Regions from separate parts of the Paenibacillus filicis genome, predicted to be linked through region 3. Evidence: riboswitches for the same ligand, from Rfam matches in the RefSeq annotation. Region 3 holds a riboswitch; each other region holds the start of a gene.
The links. Region 3 has a riboswitch for cyclic di-AMP ahead of WMW72_RS34660 (ubiquitin-like domain-containing protein). Riboswitches for the same ligand answer to the same signal wherever they lie in the genome.
Positions count from the first base shown of each region.

Region 1: linked by a shared signal. The riboswitch ahead of WMW72_RS16585 (hypothetical protein) and the one ahead of WMW72_RS34660 (ubiquitin-like domain-containing protein) in region 3 are both predicted to bind cyclic di-AMP.
Region 2: linked by a shared signal. The riboswitch ahead of WMW72_RS33695 (hypothetical protein) and the one ahead of WMW72_RS34660 (ubiquitin-like domain-containing protein) in region 3 are both predicted to bind cyclic di-AMP.

Region 1 covers NZ_JBBPCC010000010.1:121,323-131,046, forward strand. Annotated here, with positions in the region: gene WMW72_RS16555 (hypothetical protein) at 131-748, shown strand; gene WMW72_RS16560 (MarR family winged helix-turn-helix transcriptional regulator) at 852-1,301, shown strand; gene WMW72_RS16565 (DoxX family protein) at 1,391-1,789, shown strand; gene WMW72_RS16570 (ring-cleaving dioxygenase) at 1,846-2,790, shown strand; gene WMW72_RS16575 (alpha/beta hydrolase) at 2,793-3,401, shown strand; gene WMW72_RS16580 (flavin reductase family protein) at 3,398-4,012, shown strand; cyclic di-AMP (ydaO/yuaA leader) riboswitch at 4,107-4,244, shown strand; gene WMW72_RS16585 (hypothetical protein) at 4,448-4,693, shown strand; gene WMW72_RS16590 (VOC family protein) at 4,783-5,643, opposite strand; gene WMW72_RS16595 (hypothetical protein) at 5,789-6,022, opposite strand; gene WMW72_RS16600 (Lrp/AsnC family transcriptional regulator) at 6,180-6,650, opposite strand; gene WMW72_RS16605 (TetR/AcrR family transcriptional regulator) at 6,970-7,566, shown strand; gene WMW72_RS16610 (SDR family oxidoreductase) at 7,621-8,352, shown strand; gene WMW72_RS16615 (hypothetical protein) at 8,525-9,688, opposite strand.
Region 2 covers NZ_JBBPCC010000036.1:36,274-45,997, reverse strand. Annotated here, with positions in the region: gene WMW72_RS33700 (nucleoside hydrolase) at 1-458, shown strand, start outside; cyclic di-AMP (ydaO/yuaA leader) riboswitch at 1,096-1,285, shown strand; cyclic di-AMP (ydaO/yuaA leader) riboswitch at 1,455-1,621, shown strand; gene WMW72_RS33695 (hypothetical protein) at 1,745-2,155, shown strand; gene kdpF (K(+)-transporting ATPase subunit F) at 2,293-2,370, shown strand; gene kdpA (potassium-transporting ATPase subunit KdpA) at 2,399-4,075, shown strand; gene kdpB (potassium-transporting ATPase subunit KdpB) at 4,098-6,128, shown strand; gene kdpC (potassium-transporting ATPase subunit KdpC) at 6,168-6,776, shown strand; gene WMW72_RS33675 (histidine kinase) at 6,850-9,201, shown strand; gene WMW72_RS33670 (MGMT family protein) at 9,177-9,500, opposite strand; gene WMW72_RS33665 (DUF4261 domain-containing protein) at 9,615-9,724, opposite strand, start outside.
Region 3 covers NZ_JBBPCC010000041.1:13,546-23,269, forward strand. Annotated here, with positions in the region: partial or broken gene WMW72_RS34635 (small, acid-soluble spore protein, alpha/beta type) at 142-318, opposite strand; gene veg (biofilm formation stimulator Veg) at 504-776, opposite strand; gene yabG (sporulation peptidase YabG) at 937-1,842, opposite strand; gene rsmA (16S rRNA (adenine(1518)-N(6)/adenine(1519)-N(6))-dimethyltransferase RsmA) at 1,904-2,842, opposite strand; gene rnmV (ribonuclease M5) at 2,839-3,399, opposite strand; gene WMW72_RS34660 (ubiquitin-like domain-containing protein) at 3,509-4,648, opposite strand; cyclic di-AMP (ydaO/yuaA leader) riboswitch at 4,924-5,104, opposite strand; gene WMW72_RS34665 (TatD family hydrolase) at 5,343-6,110, opposite strand; gene WMW72_RS34670 (HD domain-containing protein) at 6,170-7,453, opposite strand; gene WMW72_RS34675 (AbrB/MazE/SpoVT family DNA-binding domain-containing protein) at 7,838-8,092, shown strand; gene rsmI (16S rRNA (cytidine(1402)-2'-O)-methyltransferase) at 8,212-9,099, opposite strand; gene WMW72_RS34685 (tRNA1(Val) (adenine(37)-N6)-methyltransferase) at 9,112-9,724, opposite strand, start outside.

The sequences.
Region 1 (9,724 bases), on a different contig from region 3:
TTACATCGTTTAAAATCTCTTGTATAGATATCATGGATTCAATGGAACCATCATATTTTGGCGATTAATATTTAATACATTTATTGACTGTGAGGATACCCATAGACAGCCGAACAGGAGGTTACTATCGTTGAGAATAAGATATTTTGTCCTTCTTGCAGGTATTGTCCTGTTAGCAGCGGGGATAGCGATTTATGCATCAAGTGCTCCCAGCCCATTGTCCTCGAGCCAGCAGGCAATTTCGAACCAAACTCCTTCCATGCATGTCAGCATTGAAACCTTTCCCTTTGATGAATCTGTTAATAAAGCGGATGCCATTGTAAGAGTAAAAATAAATAGCAAAATCAGTGAGCTTGATTCTCCTGCCGATAAAACGATCTTTCAAGCGGAAGTACTGCAAATCTACAAAGACAATAAAAAGCTGTCAGAGAATTTCATTGATATTATGCAGGCAGGAACAGACAAGGCATTATCGAATAAGAACGAGCTGCTTAGAAAGGGTGATGAAATCATTTTATTTTTAATGGAGGCCCAATCTAAACCAAACACTTACTGGATTCTAGGCGAAGAAACAAATATGTATGATGTCACCCCCCATCGAATTGAAAAGAGAGCTCGGGCTGATGCTCAATTAAATGAGATCTCCATGGAACAAGATTCTAATGAAGCTCCGGGCGGCAAGCAAATGCTTAACCCGTCAGCATTTATAGAGAAACTGGAGGCGGAGATCAACAGCAGCACTCCCTAAAACCAAAGCGTCTTTTTCACCTAATAGCTATTGACATCTGCCGGAAAATCATATATCTTTAATTCAAGATAATTAAATCAAAGATAAAGAGGGGGTGAGAGCGATGACGATTCGATTGGATGACGAGCACGCCGTTTCCCTGAAAACCTTCGTGGTGCTTTCCAAGGCATACCGGACGATCATGGACCAGGCTGTTAAAGATATGAAGCAGCATGATCTGGCTCCACCCGAATTCATGATCCTCGAGGTTCTGTATACGAAGGGAAAAATTCCGCTGCAGCAGATCGGCGAGAAAATTCTCATGACGAGCGGAAGCATCACTTACAATATCGACAAGCTGGAGAAGAAGGAGCTGCTGAAGCGCGTACCTTGCGAAGAAGATCGAAGGATCATCTTTGCCGAAATTACCGCGGCCGGCACGGAGCTGTTTGATCGTATTTTCCCCGCGCACGCGGCTGCAATCCACGGGTTGACTCAAGGGCTCAGCCAGCAGGAGAAGCAGGAGACGATCCGGCTGTTGAAGAAGCTTGGTAGAGGGGCGGAAGAGGGCTAGCTTCAAGGTGATACGCAGTTCTAGCTCTTTTTTTGACTCATATCTTAAAATAAAGATTATTAAATTAAAAATAATGGAGGATGATTCACATGATGGCATGGGGATTATTAATTGTACGTGTGGTCGTAGGATTGTTGTTCGTAGGTCACGGGGCACAAAAGCTGTTCGGCTGGTTCGGCGGCTACGGTCCGAAAGGCACCGGGGGCTGGATGGACTCAATCGGCATCAAGCCGGGGGTGGCAATGGCTGTCATGGCGGGTCTGATGGAGCTTATCGGAGGGGCGCTGTTCGCCGCGGGGTTGTTTACACCGGTTGCTGCGGTGCTGATCACGCTGACGATGCTTGGCGCGATTGTCAAGGTACATGGCAAGAACGGCTTGTGGGTCACCGCTAACGGCTACGAATATCCGCTGGTGCTGATCGCGGTCGTCGTCGGTATCGCCTTGACTGGCGCGGGTGCTATCTCGCTAGACGCCCTGCTGCAATAATCGGGGAACCTGAGTAAACAATAGGTAACAGTTAAGAAAACCAAGGAGGAATTACTATGTCTCAGCAAACAACCGGCATTCATCATATTACCGCCTTCGCCCGCGATCCTCAGGCCAATGTGGATTTCTATGCAGGAGTTCTTGGCCTGCGGCTCGTGAAGCAGACAATCAACTTCGATGCTCCTGAAGTGTATCATCTGTATTTCGGCAACGAGAGCGGCAGTCCCGGCACCATTATTACTTTTTTCCCTTCCCCCGGTTCGCCCAAGGGGCGGATCGGAGGCGGGCAGGTCGGGATTACCTCTTACGCCGTACCTGTCGGCTCGCTGAGCTTCTGGGAGCAACGGCTGGCAGGCTTCGGCATTCAGACACAGCAGGTGGAACGCTTCGGAGAAACCTATCTGCAGTTCACTGACAATGAAGGCTTGAATCTGGAGCTGGTCGAGCGTTCGGAGGGAGAGCCGAGCTCGTGGTCCTTCGACGGTCTGACGCCGGATCAGGCGATCAAGGGGTTTGGCGGAGCGGTCTTGTATAGTGTGAAGCCTGCGGCTACCATGGATGCACTGCAGCATGTCCTGGGTTTGGAGAGAGAGGGAGAAGACAGCGGGTACGCACGCTTCCAGGCTTCCGGAGATATCGGCAATGTGATCGATGTTCCGCTGGCAGCGGCGGAATGGGGAACCGGAGGCGCGGGCACCGTGCATCATATCGCATGGCGTGCTCAAGACTTCGAAGATCATGCCCGCTGGCAGGCTCTCGTGGCGGAGAAAGGCTATCGTCCGACCTCCATCATCGACCGCCAGTATTTCAATGCGATCTATTTCCGCGAGGGCGGCGGCATCTTGTTCGAGATCGCTACCGACCCTCCTGGATTTGCCAACGACGAGCCTGCGGAATCATTGGGCGAGACCTTGATGCTGCCCGAGTGGTATGAGCCGCATCGCGCACAGATCCAAGCAGGCTTGCGGCCCATCCAGGTCCGCGTCGTGGAGGGGAAATGATCATGAAGCATCTATTCGAGAAAGGCGCCAATCCTGACGCCCCGACGCTGGTTTTATTCCACGGAACGGGCGGCACAGAACGCGATCTGCTCCCGCTGGCCGGCCTTCTGTCGCCTGAGTCTTCCGTGCTGAGTCTTCGAGGAAATGTGCTGGAGAACGGCATGCCGCGGTTTTTCCGGCGGCTCGCCGAAGGCGTATTCGATGAAGAGGATCTGATCTTCCGGACGAAGGAAGTGTACGATTTCCTGGAGGAGGCTGCGGCTCAATATGGATTCGACCGCAGCCGGGTCATTGCCGTGGGCTATTCCAACGGAGCGAATTTGATCGGCAGCCTGCTGTTCCATTATCCACAGGCCGTAAGCGGAGCGATTTTGCACCATCCGATGGTACCCAGACGGGGCATTGAGCTTCCAGCTCTGAGTGGTACGCCGGTATTTATCGGCGCAGGAAGCCATGACCCGATTTGCTCACCTTTGGAGACTGAGGAGCTGCAAGGATTGCTGGAGCAAGCGGGGGCGGATGTTACGGTTCACTGGGAGCGATCCGGCCATCAGTTGACGGCGACGGAGGCTCGGGCGGCCGCAGCTTGGCTCCGGGAGCGGCTGCTATGATCGTGATCGATCCTTCGACGCAAAGCGAGCGAGATAATTATAAGCTGCTGACGGGCAGTATTATCCCGCGGCCCATCGCGCTTGTGACGACGCTCTCCCCGGATGGCGTGGTGAATGCGGCTCCGTTCAGTTACTTTTCCATCGTATCGAGCCAGCCGCCACTGGTCTCGGTATCCGTCCAGCGGAAGCAGGGTGCGATGAAGGATACGGCGAGAAATGCCATACATACGGGGGCCTTTGTCATCCATATCCCTGACGAGTCGATCGTCCTTCCGATGAATGAAACGGCTGCGAATCTCCCGTCGGACGAGAGCGAAGTAATCCAGGCCGGCTTCTCGCTGGTGCCCAGCGAGGCGGTACCGGTGCCGAGGCTGATGGAAGCGAAGGTAAGGCTGGAATGCGTGCTGGAGCAGAGTCTGGAGCTGGGCGGGACGGGCGGCGAGCCCGCCTGCGATCTGCTGATCGGCCGGGTCGTCCGCTTTCATCTGGCGGAGGAGATCTATGAGCAAGGCCACATCCTGGCAGAGAAGCTACGCCCGGTGAGCCGTCTGGCGGGCAGCTATTATGCCCGGCTCGGGGAGCAGTTCGCCGTCGAGCGTCCGCTGGGTTGACACGGCAGCAGCGCAGGCTGGAATTCCGCCAGTGCTGCGGGCAGCGGGACAAACCCAAGGCTTTGCTTATTGACTAATGCGGAGGATTTCCGTACTATAAAACTAGCTTAATTTCCGGTGCCAGTCACTGGAAAGCGGGGGAACCACTTGCATTTGGGGCGAATCATGATTCATGTAGGGAACCATCTTTCCCGAGCCCGACAGCTAACCTCGTCAGCGGAAGATGGGTCAGTCGGCATGCAAGCCAACATGTTGCAGCAATGACCCGTGATTGGTGGGGTCTTTTTTTTATGGGGAAGACCCTGGGGGCTGGTCCTTGATTGTCTCGAGCGGAGGCAGCGGATAGCCGGGGTCTTTTTTTCATGCCAAGCCGGTCAAGTCCGCATAAGCTTCAGAGCCAGAGACGGGGTATCTCATGGGGAAGGAGAACGGTATATGAACAGGGTGAGGGAAATTCGGGAACGCGTAGAAGCCCAGCAATTGAGGGAGCAGGATATGATTTATTTGCTAAATGAGGTGCAGCGGCTGAGAGAAGCGCTGCAATCGATCGTCGGAGAGGGATTTTTCTCCAGCGATCAGCAGCATTGGATGGCCTACAAACGTATAGCGGGCCGGGCGCTGGAGCCGGAGAGGGGCTGCTCGGTCACGTCCAAAGCGCCGGACGTGGAACGCTTTCGCTAACAGCGGCGATCATGTCACATACGGACCGGATTTCATAGCCAAGGATAGAGATCAAGACCGCTCCTGCCGGGAGCGGTCTTTTGCTGCACTTAAACAGTTACCAGGCGGAGTGTAATGCCTGATGGGTCGGTCACCGACCGGAACCCGTTCTGCTCCGCTACCGCGATCCCGGCGCTGCCCAGCCGGTCCAGGGTCTGACGAAGGGAGGCTTCGTCCGGGAAGACGACCGTTGCATAGTCCAGGCCTGTTGCCTGAGCCGGCGGAATCGGAGCGTGCTCTCCAGCCCAAATATTCAGGCCGATATGATGGTGGTACCCGCCAGCAGAGATGAACAACGCACCCCGGCTGCTGGCATCGGCTACGATATCGAAGCCGAGCACATTGCAATAGAAGCGTCTGGAGCTGTCCAGGCTTTGAACGTGAAAATGGATATGGCCGATTACGGTACCAGGCGGCAGGCCGTTCCACTCCTTGCCTTCCGCTAGCGCCACGAGGCCATCCCGGTCGATCGGATCGCTGGCCATGATATAGTGGCCTTGAGTGTCCCGGCGCCAGGTGTCGCGAGGGCGGTCACTGTAAATTTCTATGCCGTTATGGTCGGGATCGGTAATATATAGAGCTTCGCTGACCAGATGGTCCGAATGGCCGATATGAATTCCCGTCCCGATCAGATGACGAAGGGTAAGCCCTAGAGCCTCGCGGGTAGGCAGCAGAATCGCGAAGTGATACAAGCCTGCGGCGGACCTGCGCGCGGTTACCTGCGCATCGGCGACTTCCCGCAGGACGACCAGCGGTGTGAGTCCATCCGCGGTCAGCTGGGCTTCGCCTTGCGTTTCGTGCAGCAGACGCAAGCCGACTATTTCCGTATAGAAAGCCAGAGAACGCGTCAAGTCGGAAACCTTCAGCTTCACCGGTCCAAGCTTCAAATCATCAGGGAGCACAGAGGACATCGTATAAACACTCCTTATTCAGATAGGATTTCTAGTTAAATGTATAGCAGGAGAAGGAATTCTGTCAAATAAAACCAAGCGGGTTGGACAACGCCAAAGAGGACCGCTCCTTGTGGGAGCGGTCCTGTTGAGATTTGGTGTAAGTTTAGCCGGACGAGCCCGGGCTGGACTGCACGATATAGGCAACTAAAGCCACATAACCGAGCACGATCACGACAATATAAATCCACGATAAACGGGACCAATTTCCTTTGGTTTTGCTATCATAAGAAGGATTGCCTTCTTTGTTTTTCTTGGAGACCCCGACCATAATGGTCGAAACGGCGCCGATCAACAGGATCGTAGCGAATACCAAGTAATATATATAGAGCTGCTGCACAGGCTCCTCACCTCTCTGCCGTCCTTGTTCCCCCTAGACTATAGCAGCAATCGGAGCTGTCGTAACCATCCATTCCGATAAAAATCAGACCATCCAATTGGATGGGCGAGGCGTCAGGAGATGTAGGGGTAATCACGGCAAATCGTCCGGCTCCAAGCTAGAGCGGTAGACCTACGCGGCTTTTGTAGCGAGTGATCAGCACCTGACAATCCACGCTTGTAATCCCTGGCAGTGTATATAGCTTCTCCCTTAGAAAGGCTTCCATCTCCTGATTGGTAGCGAATAGACCGTGCATATAAAGCTTGCTCGGACCGGTCGTATGGTACAGGTTGGTTACGGCCGGTTGAGCCGACAACTTACTGGCTACCTCCTGCATCTGCAGCGGCTCCACCTCGATATTGAAGATAGCCGTCACACCTATGCCTACTTTAGCCGGATTCAGCACCGCCGTAAACTGCTCAATCACGCCGCTATCCATAAGCGTATGAATGCGAGCTTGAACGGCAACACGCGACAGTCCGATTTCTTTCCCAAGATCTGTGTAAGATATTCTACCGTTAGTAGTAAGTTCATGAATGATTTTTCGATCAATGTCATCAATGTCGACTGATGGTGTTTCATTTTGCATGATAGCCAGCCCCATTCCACAATTTGAAAAATATATGACAAGGCGAATGAGAAATGATTGTTTGAATATCCGTATGTACTAAATATATCGTGAAAATCATTCATTTTCAATAATATATTGTGAATTTACCTGACATGTGAAAGAAAAAAGATGGAGGAATGAAAGGTAGCAAGTTGGATTTCATGGGATTAAATATGTTAATTTACATGACGCGAATCAAGGTGGTTGGGTGTGTATGATCAAAAAAGTTTCTTCGAAAAAGGATCTTTATCTATGTTCATGCTGACTTGACTAGTCCGGTGGAAGCTGTTAGTCTTGGTTGGACGACCAAACAAGTGAAGGGGGAAACATAATTACAGAGCCATTAAATAATCGGGATCTTATTATCGCCAAGACGCATGATTTATTGATCGAGCATGGTATCAAAGCTACTTCGATCAAACTGGTTGCTCAAGCTGCCGGTGTCGCACCAGGCTTGATCCACTACTATTTCAAAAGCAAGGAAGAGCTTATTTTGGCCGTGCTAGAGGAAGCTAAGCGCCAATGCCTTCAGGATTGGGACGAAATTCTCCGTCGGGCGAAGGACATTCAGCAAACCGAACACGTTTTAAAGCTAGGTAAGGAACGGTTATTTGCGGATTTAGATATGTACCGCCTGCGGTTCGAACTGTATTCGAATGGACTAAATAATTCTACTGTAAAGTCGCATGTGAATGCACTATTACAGGAGGAACAGCGGAAAATCGCCGAACTCTCCACTCTTCTTGCCCGAAAAGAAGGCGTCAATCACGAAGCGATCGCAGCTACTTTGACCGCCGCGTTTGACGGGCTGGCTCTGCGCAAGCTGACTGACGAGAGCTTCGATCTGAATGCGGCTTATGAAACATTAAGTGAAATGTATCTCTCGTTCACTTAATGCTTTATTTTATAAATTGGTTGGTCAACCAACTAATAAGGAGGAGAAAGTAAAATGGTATCCCTACATGGAAAAAAAGTGTTGATTGTTGGAGGCAGCTCCGGTATTGGATTGGCAACCGCCGGTCTGCTGCTGGAAGCAGGGGCTAAGGTTGTTATTGTTGGACGATCCCAGACAAAGCTAGACCTTGCACGAGAAGGCTTCTCTCTTTATGCGGAGAATGTAGAGGGTTATGCTCTGGATATGATGGATGAACTGCAGGTGAAACAGTTCTTCGACCAGCGGATCAAGCAGTTCGATCATCTCGTGATTAGCGCTTCAGAAACTTCCTTGGTCGATTTTAAAGAGTCTGAGATGGAGACCGTGAAGGGATTGTTCGCCAGCAAATTTTTCGGTCCTTACCAGTTAGTTAAGCATGCAGCGCCTTGGCTGTCGAACGAAGGCTCGGTTACGTTGTTTTCGGGTGCAGCCGCATTCAAGCCAGCCAAAGAAACAGTGGTTCTCGGCTCGGTGAATGCAGCGGTCACCTTTTTGGGGCAGGCTCTGGCATTCGAGCTCTCGCCTATTCGGGTCAATGTGGTTTCTCCAGGCATTATCGACACACCGGCTCACAGCAGTATGGATGTTACCACCCGTAATCAGTTCTTCGAACATGTAGCCAGTGTTCTCCCCGTCAATCGGATCGGGACCGCTGAGGATGTCGCCGAAAGTGTGCTCTATCTCATCCGGAACGGATTTAGCACGGGCAGCGTGTTACATGTGGATGGAGGGCATTCCATTGTGTAGTTGAAACGATAGATGCAGGCATGCAGATCGTTGCAAACACTCGGAATGCCACCGATTATTCCAGGCGTTGTTCGTGAGCGTGGAGATGAGCTTCTTGGTATCGACATTTCCACCTTGATTGAGAATATGGATTGAGAACTGTAAAAAAGCATTCTGCCAGACTTGCTCGCCATTATGAGCGCTTGTCGACAGACTCGATGTGCCAGGAGTCGATCGGAGACAGCCTGCGCAGGCGAAACATCAGGGTGGTATGCTCCGGCTTCCGCTCCTTGCGGGTCAGCTCCACCTGTATAGGGAAATCAAGGGCCAACAGCCCGTTCCCGTTGATAGAGCCGCTCTGTACCGGCTGGTTCTTGGACGGACGGATCGCGGCCAGGCCGTGCATCCATCGCATCGTTTCCTCCAGCTGCGGATGCCGGAGGCTGCCAAAGCTCAGCTTGAGCAGCTGGGAATCCCGCAGATGGATGGCGGCTACATACGCAGCGGCTACCTCCTCCGCCCCGGCGCGGCCGAAATAATCGTCCAGAGCGCCCCCTGCCTTGCGGACCATCAGCTGATGCTCCAGATCGACTTGGGCCGAGCCATGGGTGGTGCTGCCCAGGAAGTGCAGGCAGAAGTGCCCGGAAAAGTCATTGCCTGGAATCCCGTCTCCCCCGTGTGGCATCCCCGCCATAGAAGCCGCCAGCCGCTGACCGTCTCCCGCTTGCACCAGAACGGCCCGGCGTTCCCAGCTCCACACGCCGTTGTAGATCTGCTTCATAACGGCCGTATCCGCCTTCGTCAGCGGCTGAACGTCCGCATGCTGCCGTCCGGCACGGTGCTGTGCCTGGAAGGACAGACCCGTCTCCAGGTCGGTGATCGTGAACTTGGTCATCTTGGGCAGTAAAGTCGAGGCGTGCGGCCAAGGGTGTATCGCGCCATAATGCATGGTTCGGAGACGCCCGGCCTGCTCCTTCAGATAGGCTCCGGTCTTGGCGTCGAGCGGCAGCAGCTGGTGGGTCGCTTCCTCGTATAGATCTCCTCTGCGATTTAGCAGATATATCTCTTCCGATCCTGCTCCGCTGGATGACAGCTTCAGATACGTATCGAATACGGGAGCATTCCCGGTTTCCGAACCCTTAAGGTTTTGTTCCGTCCGCCGGGCCCGCGCTGCGTGGATGGATTTGACCAGCCGGGAGGCATCGACAGCCAGCCGGGATTCGTAAGCTGCCCCGGACGAGGACTTGACCGTCAGGAGGGCGACGGGCGCTGCCAAGACCTGAGAGTCCGGTAAGAATAAGGCCAATAGGGTCATAACAGCGAGTATGTGGAGCAGCCAGGCAGGCTTGCGGACCATTGTTGTTCCTCCGATCGTTGGATGGCTTCCCTGTGA
Region 2 (9,724 bases), on a different contig from region 3:
CCGTGTCGGAGGCGAATATATGGGGCGATCCCGAGGCCGCGGACATCGTGTTTAGCTCGGGGTTACCGATCACCATGGTGGGCCTAGATGTTACGATGAAAACGCTGATTACCCAGCAGCATCTGAACTATCTGCAGGAGCATTGCCAAGAAGAGAACAAGGATATCGTCGAATTTATCAACGAATCCTTACAGTTTTACTTTGACTTCTATCACACCTCGAATTATTGGATGGGAGCTGCCCCGCTGCATGATCCATTAACGATGCTGGTGGCCCTAGAGCCAGGTGTGGTCAAAACCCAACAGATGAAGATTAAAGTGGAATGCCAAAGTGAGATTTGTCAGGGGATGACCGTGGCGGATTTACGGCGTAATGCTTTGGTAGGAAGTCCTGTACAGGTGTGTATAGATGTCGAGGCCGAGTATGCCGTGAATAAATTATTGTCCGTATTTCTTTAAACAGCGTCTATAGCTATGCAGAAGGCATGGAAGGGGAGCAGAAATGCTCCCTTAGCCTGTTTGTAATCAGGCATGTATGCGTCTGAAACGACCTTTGTCACGCCATATGAAAAGAGTCCCTTTCTTCTAAGCAGATCCAATTTGTCAGGCGGAACACTTTTGGAAGGTCTTTTTTTACATGAGGCGCCTCTTCATCTATAAAAATTACGAAATCAGAGGTCATGGCCGCCATTCCGGCATCCTCAATCTTCGTCTCGTGCAACCGGGATTAGTAAATAGTTGTTGGCGGCTGAAACCTGTGCTTACGAGGTTAGCTATCGCGGTTACCCCATTCGCCCGAACTATTGCAAAATAAAACCCGATAAATGGTTAGATTTGTATGATTTGAACCGGAAATCCACGTGAAACCGACTTCAATGGACAGACGCTTCGGTTATCTCCACCTTTTCTAGGCTAAGCTTCTATTTTCGTGATTTTCGAGATAAACAGTAAAATCGGGAGTAAGATGCAGCAATATGGAGATCGAAGATGAATTACTTCCGGATTATGGCGGATTGAACGGGATTTGACGGATGGTCTTTCTTTACAGGACCAACCGGCAAGCGTATGATACAACTCATGAATCAAACAAAGTTTCCATGTTGAATCGCTGAGTTTCCTGGGCTAACCGGGAAAGCGGGGGAACCAATACAGCCAGGCCGAAGCGGTGTGAGAGCCGCTGCGCGCAGGGCATGGGGTGAATCTTGGGGCAGGAAGCGGCTCCGAGTAGGGCGACTCTCACCGCCCGAATCCGTCAGCTAACCCCGTAAGCGTTGGTAGGCAGCCATCTTGGTATCGAAGGACCGTCTTGACTTGTTCTGACATGCGAATGGTGCTTAATGGAGAGAGGATGATGAAGCTTGTGATCGAACCTATCGACCACAGGGCTTAAGCCTCTGTGGTTTTTACTTGTCTTTTTATGAAACAGAAGCCAATGATTTACAAAACGAATGACATGCATCTGATTCGCTGAGTCCTTGAATGGAAAAGGAACGGGGGAACCAACGAAGCTGCCATCGCAGCTTCATGGGGTGAATCCCGGAACAGCCAGGCTGTTCCCGGGTAGGGCGACTCTCACGCCCGAATCCGTCAGCTAACCTCGTAAGCGTTTGGAGAGAGGCAACGATTGTCGTGGGCAAGACACGGTCTATTTGGCTGTGCCTGAAGAAGCCGCGGGAAGAGTTCTTTTCTTCCTGCCGGCTTCTTTTTTGTTGCCTTCTCTTTCTCAATCAATAGGAGGAGAATCCGTGGTACATCAGCGGGAATGGATCTTGGTATCCGCACCGAACAAAGCAGGGGAGCTGTTCATTAGTCAATTGCTGGCCCGGCAGATTCCGTGCGCAGCGATCGTGAACAATCGAGTGGAACAAGAGAGGGTTACTAGAATCGGAGTGAAAATTTCCCACCTCGTGGATACTAAAAATGAGGTTACCTGGATCATGCCGGAGTTCCCGGTAGGTCAAGTCTTTTTATTTGAAAATAGCGTGACGCTGTGCTGCCGCTATCTGCAGATCTGCAGCAAATGGACGACAAAGCCCATCACGATCATCACCCATTCGAGCAGTCCGAGGCTGATGTACAGAAATCTGGGGGCCCGCAATATCATTCATACGTCCAGTCAGGACGTTAGCTTTTTAATTGCATCCATGGACGATTAGGCAGAAGGCTGACCATGAGGAGGGATTTGGATGCTGGATCTAGGTATGGTGCTGCTTCTGGCCGGAGCGTATGTCTTATTCGCAGGCTTCCTAGCCTGGTGCGGAAGCGTAAACCGTGAACCGGAGGGAGATAACAAATGATCGTGGTTGGTGTATGTACGGTGTTTATCTTTATTTATCTCGTCTATGTGCTGGTCAATCCGGAGAAATTCTAGGTTGCTGACAAGGAGGGTCTAAGAAGTTATGGGCATTGTACAAATAGCCGTTGTTATCCTGATCCTGCTGCTGCTGGTGAAGCCGCTCGGCACCTACCTGTACCAGGTGTTCCGGGGCGAGGCGAACGGCACAGATCGCTGGTTTGCCTGGGCGGAGAGGCCGATATACGCACTGATCGGGCTGAAGCAGCGCCGGGGCATGACCTGGAAAACCTACGCGCTAAGCTTTATTCTGACGAACATCGTCCTGGTAGCGACCGGCTACCTCATGCTTCGACTGCAGAAGTTTCTGCCGTTTAACCCGAGCGGCATCGATAATATGGAGCAGACGCTGACATTCAATACGGTCATCAGCTTCATGACCAATACGAATCTCCAGCATTACAGCGGTGAGACTGGCCTCTCGTATTTCTCGCAGATGGCTTTTATTACGATGATGATGTTTACCTCAGCTGCTACGGGGCTGTGCGTGGCGATAGCCTTCATCCGAGCCATCACGAGCAAGGGTGAGACGATCGGCAATTTCTTCGAGGATTTCGTCAAGGCGCATACGCGGGTATTTCTGCCGTTTGCTTTTGTCACCACGCTGGTGCTCGTCGGGCTTCAGGTACCACAGACGCTGCAGCCAACGATCACCGTGAACGGGGTGGAAGGGCCGCAGCAGATTGCGATCGGCCCGGTAGCGGCGCTCGAATCGATCAAGCATCTGGGGACCAACGGGGGCGGCTTCTTCGGGGCGAACTCAGCCCATCCGTTCGAGAATCCGAATCCGCTGACCAACGTGATCGAGATTCTGTCCATGTGGTCGCTGGCGGCTGCGCTCCCGTATACGTTCGGCTTGTTTGCCAAGAACCGCAAGCAGGGCTGGGTGATCTTCTCGGCGATGATGATCTTGTTCGTACTGTTCCTGTCTGCAGCTTATGCCGCTGAATCGGCAGGCAATCCCGTGCTGAACCGGCTGGGCGTGGATGCCTCACAGGGCAGCATGGAGGGCAAGGAGGTACGCTTCGGCATTGCTGGGTCCGCCTTGTTCACAACCGTGACGACGGCGGCGACGACCGGCTCCGTCAACAATATGCATGATACGTTGACCCCGCTCGGGGGGATTACGCCGTTGGCTCTGATGATGCTCAACTGTGTATTCGGCGGCAAGGGTGTTGGTCTCGTCAATATGCTCATGTATGCGATTCTGGCGGTGTTCCTCGCCGGGCTCATGGTCGGGCGCACGCCTGAATTTCTGGGACGGAAGATTGAGGCTAGGGAGATGAGATTGATCGCCGTCGCGATTCTGACGCATCCCTTGATCATTCTGGCGCCGACGGCGCTGGCCCTGATGACGGAGCCGGGCACGGCTGCAATTACGAGTCCGTCGTTCCACGGCATCTCGCAGGTGCTGTATGAATACACCTCCTCTGCGGCCAATAACGGGTCCGGCTTTGAGGGACTTGGTGACAACACGCCATTCTGGAATATATCCACGGGTCTCGTGATGCTGTTCGGCCGGTATATCTCGATGATCGCGCTGCTCGCCGTAGCGGGTTCCATGCTGCGCAAGCAGTGGGTTCCAGAGACGATCGGAACCTTCCGTACGGACAATGGCTTGTTTGTCGGGATACTGGTCGGTACGGTCCTGATCATCGGTGCGCTGACATTTTTACCGGCGGTTGTTCTGGGCCCGATCGCTGAGCATTTAACGATCCGTTAATCGAAGAGGTGGAAATAAGTCCATGAGTACAAGTAGAAAAAAACTGCTAACCGGCGAAATGGTAACAAATGCGATCAAAGACAGCTTCATCAAGCTGAATCCGGTCACGATGATGAAGAATCCCGTGATGTTTATTGTGGAGGTCGGCACCTTCGTCGTACTGCTGATGACGCTCTTCCCCGGCTATTTCGGAACGGAAGGCAGCGTAGGCTTTAACCTGACGGTGTTTGTGATTCTGCTGTTCACGGTGCTGTTCGCGAATTTCGCCGAGGCTTTAGCCGAAGGGCGGGGGAAGGCACAGGCGGATTCCCTGAAGAAAACAAAAACTGAGATCTCGGCGAATAAAGTCTTGGGGAGCGGCATCAAGCTGGTACCCTCCACCGAGCTGCGCAAGGGCGATATCGTCATTGTGTCGCAGGGGGAGATGATCCCGGGGGATGGCGAGGTGATCGAAGGACTGGCCTCTGTCGATGAGTCTGCCATTACAGGCGAATCCGCGCCGGTGATCAAGGAAGCGGGCGGAGATTTCAGCTCGGTCACCGGAGGCACCCGCGTCGTGAGCGATAAGATCCGGGTGCGGATTACGAGCGATCCGGGCGAATCCTTCATCGATCGGATGATTGCCTTGGTCGAGGGAGCCTCCCGGCAGAAGACGCCCAATGAAATCGCGCTGAATACGCTGCTCACCAGCCTGACGCTGATCTTCCTGATCGTCGTCGTGACACTTGCTCCTATCGCCCGGTATGTAGAGATCGAGCTGTCCATCCCGGTCTTGATTTCGTTGCTTGTCTGCCTCATTCCTACGACGATCGGCGGGCTGCTGTCCGCCATCGGCATAGCCGGGATGGACCGGGTCACTCAGTTCAACGTCCTGGCGATGTCTGGCAAGGCTGTCGAGGCGGCGGGGGACATCAATACGATGATTCTCGACAAGACAGGAACAATTACATTCGGGAACCGGATGGCCAGTCAGTTTGTGCCCGTAGGCGCACACCCTGAACGTCTAGTAGGGGAATGGGCGGCGGTCAGCTCCATGAAGGATGAGACGCCGGAGGGCCGCTCGGTGCTGGAGCTGATGAAGAAGCAAGGGCTCACGTACGATGAAGCGATGGCCGAAGGCGGGGCGTTTATCGAGTTCCAGGCGGAAACCCGGATGAGCGGCATTGACCTGAAGGACAGCCGCAAGGTGCGTAAGGGCGCAGTCGACGCCGTGCGCAAGTGGGTGGAGGCCCAAGGCGGCACGGTCCCTGCGGATCTCGGCACTCAAGGCGATGCGATTGCCAAGGAAGGCGGGACGCCGCTGGCGGTAGCCGTCGATCACGAAATCTTTGGACTCATTTATCTGAAGGACACCGTCAAGCCGGGCATGAAGGAACGGTTCGATCAGCTCCGCAAGATGGGGATCAAGACGATCATGTGCACCGGGGATAACCCGTTGACGGCAGCGACCATTGCCAGGGAAGCGGGCGTAGACGATTATATCGCGGAGAGCAAGCCGGAGGATAAAATTGCGGTTATCCGCCGGGAGCAGGCGGAGGGCAAGCTGGTCGCGATGACCGGGGACGGGACGAACGATGCGCCGGCACTGGCGCAGGCGGATGTCGGCCTCGCGATGAACAGCGGGACAGTCGCGGCGAAGGAAGCGGCCAATATGGTCGATCTCGACTCGGACCCGTCCAAGATTATTGAAGTGGTGGCGATCGGCAAGCAGCTGCTGATGACTCGCGGCGCGCTGACCACGTTCAGTATCGCCAATGACGTGGCCAAATACTTTGCGATCATCCCGGCGATGTTCACGCTGGCGATCCCGCAGATGGAAGCCTTGAATGTGATGCGGCTGGGCTCGCCTTTATCAGCGATCCTGTCCGCCCTGATCTTCAATGCGATCATCATCCCGCTGCTCATCCCCCTCGCGATGAGGGGAGTCGCCTACAAGCCGATGAGCTCGACCCGGCTGCTGCAGCGCAATCTGTTCATCTATGGGCTGGGTGGAGTCGTGGTACCGTTTATCGGAATCAAGCTGATCGATCTCGTCGTGCATTGGTGGGTCTAGACCTACTAGACCTGTACAGAGAAGAAGGGTAGGATGAAGATGAATAAATCAGCAAGCGCCGGACAGGAACCGGCCCGGCTTTCCATAAGCGTCGCGATAAGAGTCAGTCTCGTATTCATCGTCTTGTGCGGGATTGTGTACCCGTTATTAAGCACAGGTGTCGCGCAGATGCTGATGCCCGGGAGGGCGAATGGCAGTCTGATCGTGAACAGCAAGGGCGAAGCCGTAGGCTCGGAGCTGATCGGGCAGTCCTTCACCGATCCGAGGCTGTTCCAGGGCCGTGTATCCAGCATTGAGTATAAAGCGGAAGCGTCAGGCTCGAATAACTATGCGCCGTCGAATCCGGAGCTGCAGAAGAGAACGGAGGCATCAATCGCCGACTGGAAGCGGAATAATCCCGACGTGCCTGTCAGTCAGTTGCCTATCGACCTGATCACGAATTCGGGCTCGGGGCTTGATCCGCATATTACGCCGGAATCGGCACACGTCCAGGTCCCACGGATCAGCAAGCTGACCGGGCTGCCGGCCGATCAATTGAATAAGCTGGTCGAAGCGCATACAGAGGGACGCAGCCTGGGGATTTTCGGCGAACCCCGCGTGAACGTGCTGGTCTTGAACCTGGACTTGATTGAGCTATTGAAGAAATAACCCGAAGAAGCCGGACATCGATGCCTCAGATGCTCCGGCTTTACTCCGTAACGGCTGGGACCGGGGAGGAACTATGGACACATTCAGACGCAAGACGCCGGAGGAAATTCTGCTATCCGTCTCCAAGCTGCATCGAGGCCGCTTGAAGGTTTACATCGGGGCGGTGTCCGGCTCGGGGAAGACGTACCATATGCTGAGGGAAGGCCAAGCGCTCCGAAGCCAGGGTATCGATGTGGTCATCTGCGCGGTATCGACCATGCAGCGGCCGGAGACGGTCCAGCAGATCGGCGATCTGGAGCGGGTGCCGAGCATCCACTGGACCCTGAACGGCCGGGAGAAGAAGGATTTGAACCTGGACGCGCTGATCAAGCGTAATCCGGAGGTCGTCCTCGTCGACGGTCTGGCTCACCGGAACCGGGAGGGCGCGCCGCTTCGTACACGGCTGGAGGATATCCAGCGCTTGCTCAGCCATGGTATCAGCGTGATTACGACGGTCAACGTGTATGAGCTGGAGGACGTGCGCGCCGTAGCCAAGAAGCTGACCGGGATCGAGGTTACCGAGACGGTAGCCACGGATGCGCTGGAGCTGGCCGATGAGGTTGTGCTGATCGACGTGACGCCAGAGACGATGCTGGCCCGGGTGGAAGAAGGGGGCTTGCGCGCGGATGGAGCGGCGCTGTTCAAGCGGGGCAATCTGGCGATTCTGCGGGAGCTTACCCTGCGGCTGATGGCGGAGGGCGTCAATGACTCCCTGAAGAAATACCGGGAGGAGCTGGGGCTGATCGGCCCGTCGGGAGCGGCGGAGCGGATTCTCGTCTCCACCCAGTATCACTGGAATGGGTCCATCTATATGCGCCGCGGCCAGCAGATTGCTAAGCGGCTGAACGGTGAACTGCTGGTGGTGACCTTCGTCAACCAGGAGAAGGAGCTGAGCAAGGAGGCCGCGGCCTTCAAGCGTTCGCTGCTGAAGCTGGCGGACCGCATCGATGCGGAATTCCAGGAGCTCCCCCTGTGCTCCCGGCGGGAGCTGCCGACGGTGCTGGTGAACTATGCGCTGGGGCATCACGTCACCCGGATCGTGATCGGGCATTCCAAGCAGACCCGCTGGCAGGAGTTCTGGCAGGGCTCTATTGTGCATGACATGCTGAAGAAGACGCGCAACATCGATGTATTCGTCGTCGCCGACCGCGCCGAGCATGAGGGAGAGCGCATCCTGCCTGCCAAGCTGGCGGCGTCGGTGCCGGAGGATGAGGCGGAGCTGTTCCGCCGGCTCAGCTCGCAGGAGCTGGAGCAGCGCATCCGGCAGATCAAGCGGGGGCGGTTCAAGGTATACATCGGAGCCGCGCCGGGCGTCGGCAAGACGTATACGATGCTAAGGGAAGGCAATGACCTGCTCCGGAAAGGCATTCAGGTGTTCGTCGGATTGCTGGAGACTCACGGACGTGAGGAGACGCAGGCTCAGGTCGGCGCGCTGGAGGTGCTGCCCAGAGCCGTCTTGGACTACAAAGGAACCCGGCTGCAAGAGATGGATACGCAGGAGATCATCCGGCGGAACCCCGAGGTCGTCCTGGTGGATGAGCTCGCGCATACCAATGTGCCCGGAAGCCACTATAAGAAGCGGTATGAGGATGTGCTTGAGATTCTGGCCGCGGGCATCTCCGTGATCACGACCGTCAATGTGCAGCATCTGGAAAGTTTGAACGATGCGGTGGAGCAGATCACAGGGGTCCGGGTCCGCGAGACGGTACCCGATCATATTCTAAGGCTGGCTGATGAGGTTCAACTGATCGACGTCACGCCCGAGTCGCTGCAGCAGCGGATGAAGGATGGCAAGGTGTATGCGATGGAGAAGGTGCATCAGGCGCTGAATCATTTTTTCAAGACAGGGAATCTGATCGCGCTTCGCGAGCTGGCCCTCCGGGAAATCGCCGATGACGTGGATGAACGGCTGGAGGCTTGGGAAAGGAGCAGCAGTGCGCTGAGAGGCCCGTGGCGCAGACAAGAGGTAATCTTTGTATGCGTGAACTATACGCCGCATGCGGAGCGGCTAATCCGGAGGGGCTTCCGGATTGCTTACCGGCTCAAGGCTGTATGGATCGTCACCTATGTACGGCTGGAGACCGTTCCCGAGACACCGGAACTGATCGAACGGCTGGACGTACTGAGGAAGCTCACGGAACGGTTAGGCGGGAAGTTTGAAATTCAATCGGCCCGCGGGAGAAAGGAGCTGCCTCGGGTCTTGGTCGACAAGGCAAACGGGTGCAAGAGCACCCAACTGATCATAGGTCAGGCCAAAACAACCTGGTGGAAGGAGCTATGGCAGGGCTCGATTCTGAAAACCGTCCTTCGCTCCGCGAGGCATATGGATGTGCTGGTCGTCGCCGATTATGAGGCGAGCCATCAGGGATACTCATCTGGCGAATAGCTGTGCAGATACTTCTCCAGATCGTAGCTGCCGTCTGCCTGGGGCGTCACGTCCTCCGCCTCCAGATTCAGCCTTTGCAGCTCCCCGCCGTCGCCTGGCGGGAGGCTGATGCGGCCCTTGCTGTTCATCACCCGATGCCACGGCAGCTGATAGCTGCGGCTGTAGGTGTGCAGGATACGGACCACCTGCCTCGCTCCGCGCGGGCTTCCGGCCAGCGCTGCGATCTGACCGTAGGTCATGATCTTGCCCCCGGGGATTTGCTGGATCAAGTGGATGACTCTTTCTGTAAATGGCTGCATGCTTGATTTCTCCTTGTATGAAAACGAAAGCGAGCCGTGAACGGCTCGCCCTGCTGGTAACGAGAGCTTATTTAGTATACCAATTGCCTATCGGGACGTAAATGTATGGGAGGTTTAGTATTTGATCTTGAGACTTTCTCCGTCGACATATACGCCTTGGGAGCGGGTAATCGGCAGCTTATGTTCTGCCGTAAAGCCGATGGTTTCACCATCCTTTAAAGTTA
Region 3 (9,724 bases):
CTGCGGCGGCTGCATAGCATCTTGAGAAGCGACTGGCGCGGTCTGCACCGCCCCCCTCACATAAGCCTGCGGCTGCGGCTCCACTCTGGGCTGCCGGACCGAACCGGCCGAATAGACGGGCGCCTGCGGGCGGGATGCCGTCTGATTGGCCAGAGCCTGTTCGGCGATCTGAATCGCCCTCTTGACCATATTCCCTGCATCCTGCGTCCGTATGCCGCCCCAGCCCTCGCGTTCCACCGTTTCGTAGAACCCTAGATCCTTCGCCAGCTCATACTTGAATTGCTCCGACATCACGCCTCTGCGATTTCTCCGGCTCATCTGTTTCAATTCCTCCTCCGCAGTTGATAAGTATAATAGGTGGCCTTAGTATACGCTGCACGACAACGGCCCATACCTCCGGGAAGCAACATTTCCTCATGCTGTGTCGTCTTGTTTATATAGAAAGAAAATGCGAAAACGGCCAACCGCTGACGCGACCGACCGTTCTTGTATGTACAATTAAGCTATTGATGGATCGCAATCCGCAGTTCTCCATCATCATGACACACGGTGACTTCTACGGATTCCGTCAATATATCTGCATAGCTATAGGAAACACGCTTGAACGACTGCTGCTCTTGATCCAGCTTGACGATAAATACGGAAGGGTAGGTTTCCTCCAAGACACCCGAGCGCTCCACTGTCTTGCGACGGCCGCCATTCGCTCGCAACATAATCTTTTGTCCGACATGAGGTTCCAAACAACGTTTGATCTCCAATAGCGTGTTTTTAGCCATTGACTGCTACCACCTCTTTCCTGTTGATTATAACGCAACATAGGTAGTATGTCAATTTAAGTGAAATATTATATCAGCGGTTTTGATTAATTGTCAACGATTTTTTCTTCAATTCTAAAAAACTAATCATTTGAGAAAAGAAAAAGCACCTTATCGGCGCTTATGTCGGCATAACGTATTGGACCTTGGGTACTCCCCGGCGATAGTTGCCGCGGGATTCAATGCCCCCCATGCCCTCCAGGCCGCTGTGGGTCAGATTGATGACATCGAGAATATCAACCGTATCCCGAATCGGTGTGTATGCGACCTTGACCGCGATACAAAGCGGGTCGAGTGCATGGATCAGCACACGGGAAGGCGAGCTTGCGAAGTTAGCACCGGCTTGCAGCAGCGCTTCGAAATGCGACTGGCAGGCGCCAGCGATGACCGTCAAGTTATCGCGGTTTTTCTCGAATTGCCTGGCTGCCTGAACCGCCTGAACGAAGTTATGAGAGTTCTTGTAGCTGCTGAGCTGAGAGATGTCTCCGTTCACGCGATTCTTGAGCAGACCGTCATGCCCCGTGATGACGACAATATCGGGCCTGACCTGCGGCAGCAAGCGTCTGACCGCATCCGTCATGTTCGGCTCGGCCACGTAATAGCCTTCTGCAGGAACGCGCAGCTCTCCGTACAGGTTCATGCATTTGCGGAGATAGTTGGGGTCCCCGTCCAGATGAAGCACCTTGCCGGGCACGTCAAAGAACACAGGACGCGGCTTAGGCGCCTGGGCAGGCAAGTTCGGATTTGCCGGTGCCGCGGCAGCAGAGCTGCCCCAGCCGACATGCTCAGGGGGTATCGTAGCGGCCAGAGAATTGCGCCGCACAGCTTCCATCCATTTGGGTCTTGTCAGCGTCGTATCGAGGTAGGGGTCGAGCTGCGGCATCACATTCAAGTCAGGCAGCGGAGCGTCAGCGAGCAGCCGAAGCTCCACACCGCGGAGCACGGCGTAGTGCCTGCCCATCTCATGAATTTTGAAAACAATGTCGCCGCCGTACGACTTTCGAGTGACCAGGTCTCCCTGTTTCATGGCTTCATCGCCTCCTCGTCTATCGTATGGCGGCTCTGGGCAAATGGTGCAGACGATTCGCCTACGCCGGATCGTCCTTCCCGGACGCCTTGCCCAAGTAAGCGGACAGCGCCGCCGTCAGCGTCGCATACTCAGCCATCGACAACGTCTCGCCGCGGCGGGACGGCTCGATGCCCGCTCCCTGCAGCAGCTGCTCCAGCTCTGGCTTGGTTTCCTTGGTGAAGAACTTGGCCGCCAGATTGTTATAGATCGTTTTGCGGCGCTGGGTGAAGCTGGCCTGTACGACCTCGAAGAAGAACGCCTCATCCTCAACTTGAACGGCAGGCGCCTCTCTTAGCTTAAGCCTGATGACGGCCGAATCTACATTAGGCTGCGGAATAAACACGGTCTGTGGAACGATCGCAACCAGCTCGGGCTCGCAATAATACTGTACGGCAATACTGAGCGAGCCGTACTCCTTGCCCCCCGGTTTGGCAGCCATCCGTTCGGCCACTTCCTTCTGAATCATGACGACGATATTCTCCAGAGGAAGACGCTCCTCCAGGAGCTTCATCAGGATAGGGGTCGTCACGTAGTAAGGAAGGTTCGCCACGACGCTCACCTTGTCCACACCCTGGAACCGTTCTGCGAAGAGCGCCTGCAAATCCACCTTCAGCACATCGGCATGCACGACCTCCGCATGGGGGTAAGGAGCCAGCGTCTCCTCCAGCATCGGCAGCAGACGCTGATCGATCTCAACAGCGACAACCTTGGCTGCGAGCTTGGCCAGCTGCTGGGTTAACGCCCCGATGCCCGGACCGATTTCCAGCGCGCCCTTGGAGGCATCCAGCCCGGCGGCGGATACGATACGGTTCAGCACATTCTGGTCGATCAGGAAGTTTTGTCCGAGGCTTTTCTTGAGGGTAAATCCGTATTTCTGCATCAAATCCTTCGTCCGTTTGGGCGAAGCGATATCACCGGCAGTTTGTCCGCCTGGCGCCTGTAAGTGTTCCTGGCTCATGATTGCGCCTCCTCATCTGTTGCCCGCTCCAGCTCCTGCAGGGCGGCTTCGAATTCATCGCGGGTGATCTGAAACGCCCGGCAGCGGTTATAGAATTGCTTGCCGTTGCAATAGCCGATTCCCAGCCTGTTGCCGATAGCCAGCCGTCTTGCGGCTGCCTGCGGATGAACGATGAGCCCGGCCTCCAGCAGATCGTCCCAGCTGATCTGTGACTCTCCGGCCGGCTGATCCGTACGTACATTCGCCAGCGCCTCACGAATAGCAGTCACGGAGGCATTCTCGACACCGATATCTCCCTTGCTGGTCGCCGCCTGCTGGGTGAGAAACGCATGCTTGGCACCCGGAACTTCCCGTGCGATGATCTTACGGATCCGTTCCCCCGCATGATCCGGATCTGTGAAGACGATAACCCCCCTGCGCTCCTGGGCGAGGCGGATCCGCCGGATGATGTCCGCATTAATCGCCGAGCCTCCGGTTTCGATCGTCTCCGCTTCCACAGCACGCTTGATGGCGACTGTGTCGTCCTTGCCTTCCACTACGATAATCTCCTTGATCAAGTCGGTTCTTCCTCTCATCGTTCATAAACATGGAAAAAGAAGAGGGTGCTAGAACGCCTCTTCTTAATCCGTTAATCTATATGCATCAGTCTTCCCGTATTGCGTGCTCCTAGTCAGCAGACGGCTTCTTGGGCCCGATGACGTATACCGTATACCCGCGTTTAGTACCGAAGCGGTCGGCATAGCTGTCACTCTGGAAGTAGACGTCGATCTTATTCCCTTTCACAGCGCTGCCGGTATCCTCAGCCCGGCGGAAGCCGAGACCGTCGATATATACCCACCAGCCGATCGGGATTACTTTAGGGTCAACTGCAATGGTACGACCTTCCGTTACCTTCGCCCCTGATGACGTTACGCCGTATTGCGGATGGCTCTCATCCTTGCCCGTCGAATCCGGTCCTGCCGAATACGCGGTCAGCGTAACATTCTTAATCACTTGCTTATAGCCGAAATTGACCCCATTCTTGGTTACTTCCTCCACATTCGGCGAGGAAGCTGACAATGCGACAACGGGACTCTTGGTTCCTACTGCGACAATGCGCTGCTTGCTTTCCGTTTGTACGGCTTCTCCTACGACCTGCTCCGAGACGAGCACGCCGTCTTCAAACACTTTTTCGGTTTTCTTGATCTTCAAACCTTCTTGACCCTCTTGCACAACTTGTTCCTTGCCCTTGAGCAGCTGGGGCTCATTCTTCTTCACCGTGTCGAAAGCGATCGCTTCCTGCAGCTCGCCTTGTTCCTTCTTAACACGAACGACTTTGACGGGACTATCTGTCGCAAGCTCGCTATCCGGCGCAGGGATAACCTTATCCAGCTCGCCAAGCGTCACGTTCAGCTCCTGCAGCGCAGCGCCTACCGTCTTGCTGACCGTATATACGGTCTTGGTCTCCCCATCCATCGTCAACTGAAGCGGCGTTGTATGGGTAATCGTAATGCGGTCTCCAGATTTAATCGAGGAGTCCAGCCCGTGCGAAAGCCGGTCCTTATCTGACACCGCAATGCCTTGCTCATCCAGGATTCGTTGCAGGACCCCTTCACGGGTTTGGAACTTGCGTTCCTGTCCGTCCACAACGAGCGATACGCGCTTGACAGCCGTACCGTGTAACATCATCAAAAACATGAAAGTCATAGCGAATGAAAGGAGTGTGATAATCGTTATCATACGCAAGTTTCCATGCTTCCATCGCAACGCGAAGGTCATGCTGGATGATCGTCTTACATGGGTTTGCTCAGGTGATACAGCTCCCACTTGTTCGGTCCTCCTTAAAGCCTCGCCATTTTGAGTGTTATGCATGATTAGAGTCTGACGCGACTATGGTAAATGTTTGGAATGCTACTTCCAACTTTTCTTCCGCTGTCATCAGAGCCGCCACTTGCCTGCTACGTCCCCCCTTCGGGCGCATCTTATAAAGTGCTTGGACATTTATCCCATCTACAGGGAAACACAAAAAAGTCAGCGGAGAAGAGGAACCTTCCCGTGACTTTTTTCATTTGGCCCAAATGAAATATAAGCACACGACAATCGTTACCTCTCTCTAGACGCTTACGAGGTTAGCTGACGGATTCGGACTTGAGAGTCGCCCTACCCCGTGTACTTGATCAGCACACAAGGATTCACCCCTAAAAAAACATCCCGTGACCGTCAACCGGTCAGCCGTGATGTGGTTCCCCCGTTTCCCTTTCGGAAACTCAGCGATGTTGGAAATATTGTGATCGATATGAAGTTATTATTGAGTGTACGATGCGAAGGCTTCGGTTGTAAAGTATACAAACAGAGAAAAAAAGAGCGAATTTGGTTCGAATCTGGCATATAAAACGCTTTTTTCAAAACAAAAACCATCTATTTCTCATCCGGACGTAGTCTTAGCATCAATTTCCTTTCGTTTTCTTGATTCGTTATTCGGAACTTCATTTTTGGGTGCGCTTTCCATGGGGAAATGGCCCTATGAAATCCTAAAAAGCTCCATCGCATTCCGACTCGTGATCTCAGCCAATTCTTCTAAGGAAATTCCTTTTATTTCCGCTGCTGTCTCTGCGACCAGACGCACATAAGCAGACTCGTTGCGCTTTCCCCGGTAAGGATGCGGAGCCAGATAGGGGGCATCGGTTTCGATCAGCAGACGGTCCAGCGGCACCTTTTCCAGCACCTCTTTGGGCTGGCGCGCATTTTTGAACGTCACGGGCCCCCCGAATGAAATATAAAAATTCATATCCAGACACAGCTTGGCCGTTTCCCAGCTACCGGAGTAGCAATGCATGACACCTCCGACCTCGGAAGCTCGTTCCTCCCGCAGGGTCTGCACGACATCGTGATGCGCATCGCGGTTATGAATCGCAATCGGGAGACCTACCTTGCGGGCTAGGCGAATCTGATCGCGGAATACGCGATCCTGGACATCCTTCGGTGAGGTATCCCAATAATAATCCAGCCCGATCTCTCCGATGGCAACAACCTTGTCATGGCTGCACAGCGATTCGATCCAGGCCAGATCCTCTTCGGTCATATCCTTCGCATCCGTCGGATGCCATCCAACCGTCGAGTAGATAAAGTCATACTGCTCCGCAAGCGCCAGTGAAGTAGGGATGGTTTCGCGGTTAAAGCCTACATTCACAATTCGACCAATTCCGTTGTCCCTCGCACGGGCAATCACTTCGTGTCGGTCTTCATCGAATTGGGGCGCATTGAGGTGGGCGTGCGTGTCGATCAGCATAGCATAATTCTCCTTTGGCTTGTCCGTTTTCTCTTAATATATAGAAGGAACTGAAACAGCTACAAGGCAAACAGTCGCCGCAAGCCCGGATCCAGCTCCGGAAGATGTTTCACCAGCAGATCCCTTGGGTAATACAGGTGGTATTTTCCCATCTGGATGCCGCTTATGGAGCGGACAATCTCGGATTTGCGCGATATTTCCGTCAGCTGTTCGTTGGAATCGAGCAGCAGGATGGGAAGCTTCTCATCATGCTCGCCCGGCCGGTATATATCATAGGACTGATCGGACGGGAAATCCACCTCGAGGTAGTAGACGGGGTCTATACCCAGTGCTGCCAGCTGCTCTCGCAGCTGCTCCAGCATACTTGCATCGAGCATCTCCAGCGTTACATACTTGAACAATCGCCTTTGCAGAAACCGGCTGCATAAATCCGACAAAATCGGATCGTCTTCCAGGGTCCACTGCATCAGCGTCGTCTGCATGAAGGCTTCATCCAGCAAGTAATATTCGCTGCAGGTCAGCTTGCGCTGGAACAAAGCCGGCAGCGGCGCCAGCAGTGAGCGGAAGGCAAAGCCGTCGTCATACAGATGTCTCGCTCTTTGAAAAATTTTATTCAGCACGACTTCGGCGCTTCGGGTAACCGGATGGAAATATACCTGCCAATACATCTGATAACGTGACATCAGGTAATCTTCCACCGCATGCATCCCGCTATCCTTGACGACGATATGTCCCTGATACGGACGCATCACCCGCAGAATCCGCTCCAGGTCGAAGGTTCCGTAGTTCACCCCGGTGAAATACGCATCTCTCAGCAAATAATCCATCCGGTCCGCATCCAATTGGCTCGAGACCAAGCTGACGACGATTTCCCTGCGATAGGTCTTGGCGATCACACCCGCTACTTCTTGCGGGAAGGTCGGCGACACGCGGCGCAGCACCTCATTGACCTCCGTATCACCCAGCACGATGCGGCAGGACCACTCCTCATGATGGGTACCAAACGTCTTCTCGATCGAGTGGGAGAACGGACCGTGCCCCACATCATGCAGCAGCGCCGCGCAGAGGCACAGCAGCCTTTCTTCCTTGGGCCAATCCTCATACTGATTGCGTTCGAACTGCGAAATAATCTTGCGCGTCACCTCGTAGACGCCAAGCGAATGGGAGAACCGGCTATGCTCCGCTCCATGGAAGGTCAGAAAGCAAGTACCGAGCTGACGGATGCGGCGCAAGCGCTGGAACTCACGGGTGTTAATCAAATCCCAGATTGTTTGATCCTGCACATAGATGTATTTATGGACCGGGTCCTTGAATACTTTTTCTTCCTCCAAGAGATAACTCATAAGGCTCCTCCTTTAGAATTACTTTAGGATTTCGACAAGGATTCTGAAATCTCGAACCGTTTGTCGAATTTTGTCCGCATGTTTCTTCCAAAAATAACGGCAAATTTCATAGGCAAAACCGCCATGCAACAGAATGCAAAATATTTTCATTAAGACGCAAAAGACTTGCTATAGTGCAGCAATTCAAGGGAATTCAACTTTATTCACTTCTTAATCTATCAAATATGCCAATAATTTGTCATGAAATATTGTATTTTTTAGGTTGACTATTTTGGGAATGGTTGGTATCATATGTATAAAGAATATGTCGAAACATGACGATAATTTTTTCATTCCACTATGCGAATACATGAAGTGGACTTCTTGGAGAGGGGAATTTTTAAAATGATGAAATCTACTGGTATTGTTAGAAAAGTCGACGAACTGGGTCGTGTTGTTATTCCTATCGAGCTTCGCAGAACGCTGGGTATCGGCGAGAAGGACGCTTTGGAAATTTATGTTGACGGCGAGCGCATCATGCTGAAGAAATATGAGCCTGCTTGTATTTTCTGTAGCAATGCTGAAAATGTATCTTATTTTAAAGGAAAAATCGTTTGTCACGAATGTTTATCCGAAATGCCAATACCTGTGACAAAATAAGAAAAATAGGTTATAATAGAGATAGCAAATTTAACTATGGTAATTCTAACCTTTTTCATATCTCCTCTTGACTCCCTGAACCTGGATTTTCCCGGGTTCAGGGAATTTTTTTTGCAGCTTTACCGATCGCGATGCAACTCATTGTACAGCTCCCGCTTGGGAACTCCCCGGTCCAATGCCGCCAGCTTGATCGCTTCCTTACGATCATAACCGTCCGCTTCATATTTCCCTACATGCGCTTGAGACGTAAGCTCTCTCCACCACGCGGACTGCTGGTCTGCCTCATCGCCCTGCCCCTCCACATTCAAGATGAAGCAATATTCTCCTTGTGGAGGGTGGGCCTCCAGATGCTCCAGACACTCCGCGATCGTGCCTCGGATAGCCTCCTCATACTTCTTGGTCAGCTCCCGAACGAGACAGAGCGGTGTGTCCGCTCCCAGGCCCTCCGCAATCCGCGTTAACGTCTTGACGATCCGGTGCGGAGACTCGTAACCCATGATCGTTCCTCCGGCTTTCTTCCAGCTGGACAGCTCCTGCTGCATGGGCTTGCCCTCGCGGGGAGGAAACCCTACGAAGGTGAAGCGGTCTGTCGGCAGCCCGGAGATAATCAGAGCCGATAAAGCGGCATTCGCCCCCGGAATCGGGATTACCGAAATGTCCGCCTCGATGGCCAGCTGCACCAGCTCGAACCCGGGATCGCAGATCGCCGGCAGGCCAGCATCGCTGACGAGCGCGATATCATCACCAGCCTGAATCAGCCGGATCAGCTCCGGGCCGCTTGCCTGCTTATTATGCTCATGGTAGCTGACAAGCCGGGTCCCGATCTCGAAGTGAGAGAGCAGCTTGCGCGTCTGCCTCGTATCCTCGGCCGCAATCCATTTGACCTCGCGCAGGGTGCGTACCGCCCGGTAGGTGATATCCTCCAGATTGCCGATCGGTGTTCCCACCAGGTACAGCTTGCCGGAGGCTTGTTCGTTGCTATAGCTTTTTTGAATGTTCACGCTTATCGTATCCTTCGCTTAGTAAGAATCAGGATCATGATCCAAGGTTAGCCTGCGGCCGAAGTACACATCGGCGAGCTCGTCGGTGTACTCCGTCTGGTTTTTGTATACAATGAGCGGAGGCAGGGTGCGCAGCTCCGGCTTGCCGTCTCGGAGTCCGTCGATAAGCACCATATTCGCTTCCTGGTCTGCACGGGGATGGACGAAGCGAATCCGCTTCGGCTCGATCCGGTACTGCCGCATCAAGGCGCAAATCTCCACCAGCCGGCTCGGGCGGTGCACCATCGCCACCTTGCCTCCGGTGCGGACGAGCCTGCTGCTGATGCGGATAACATCCTCCAGCGTGCAGAACAGCTCATGCCGTGCTGCAGCGAAGTGTTCGTTGCTGTTCTGGTCCCCATTCACAACGGGGAGATACGGCGGATTAACGGTCAGCGCATCGAACAGGCCGTGACCGATCTGATCGAGCGCCTGGCGCAGATCTCCGTGCCGGATCTCAATCTGCTCGTCCAACCGATTGAGCTTCACATTGCGCTGCGCCATATCCGCCAGCTTGTCCTGAATCTCAATAGCGGTAATATGCGCCTTGGTACGTGTCGTCAACAACAACGGAATCACCCCGTTGCCGGTA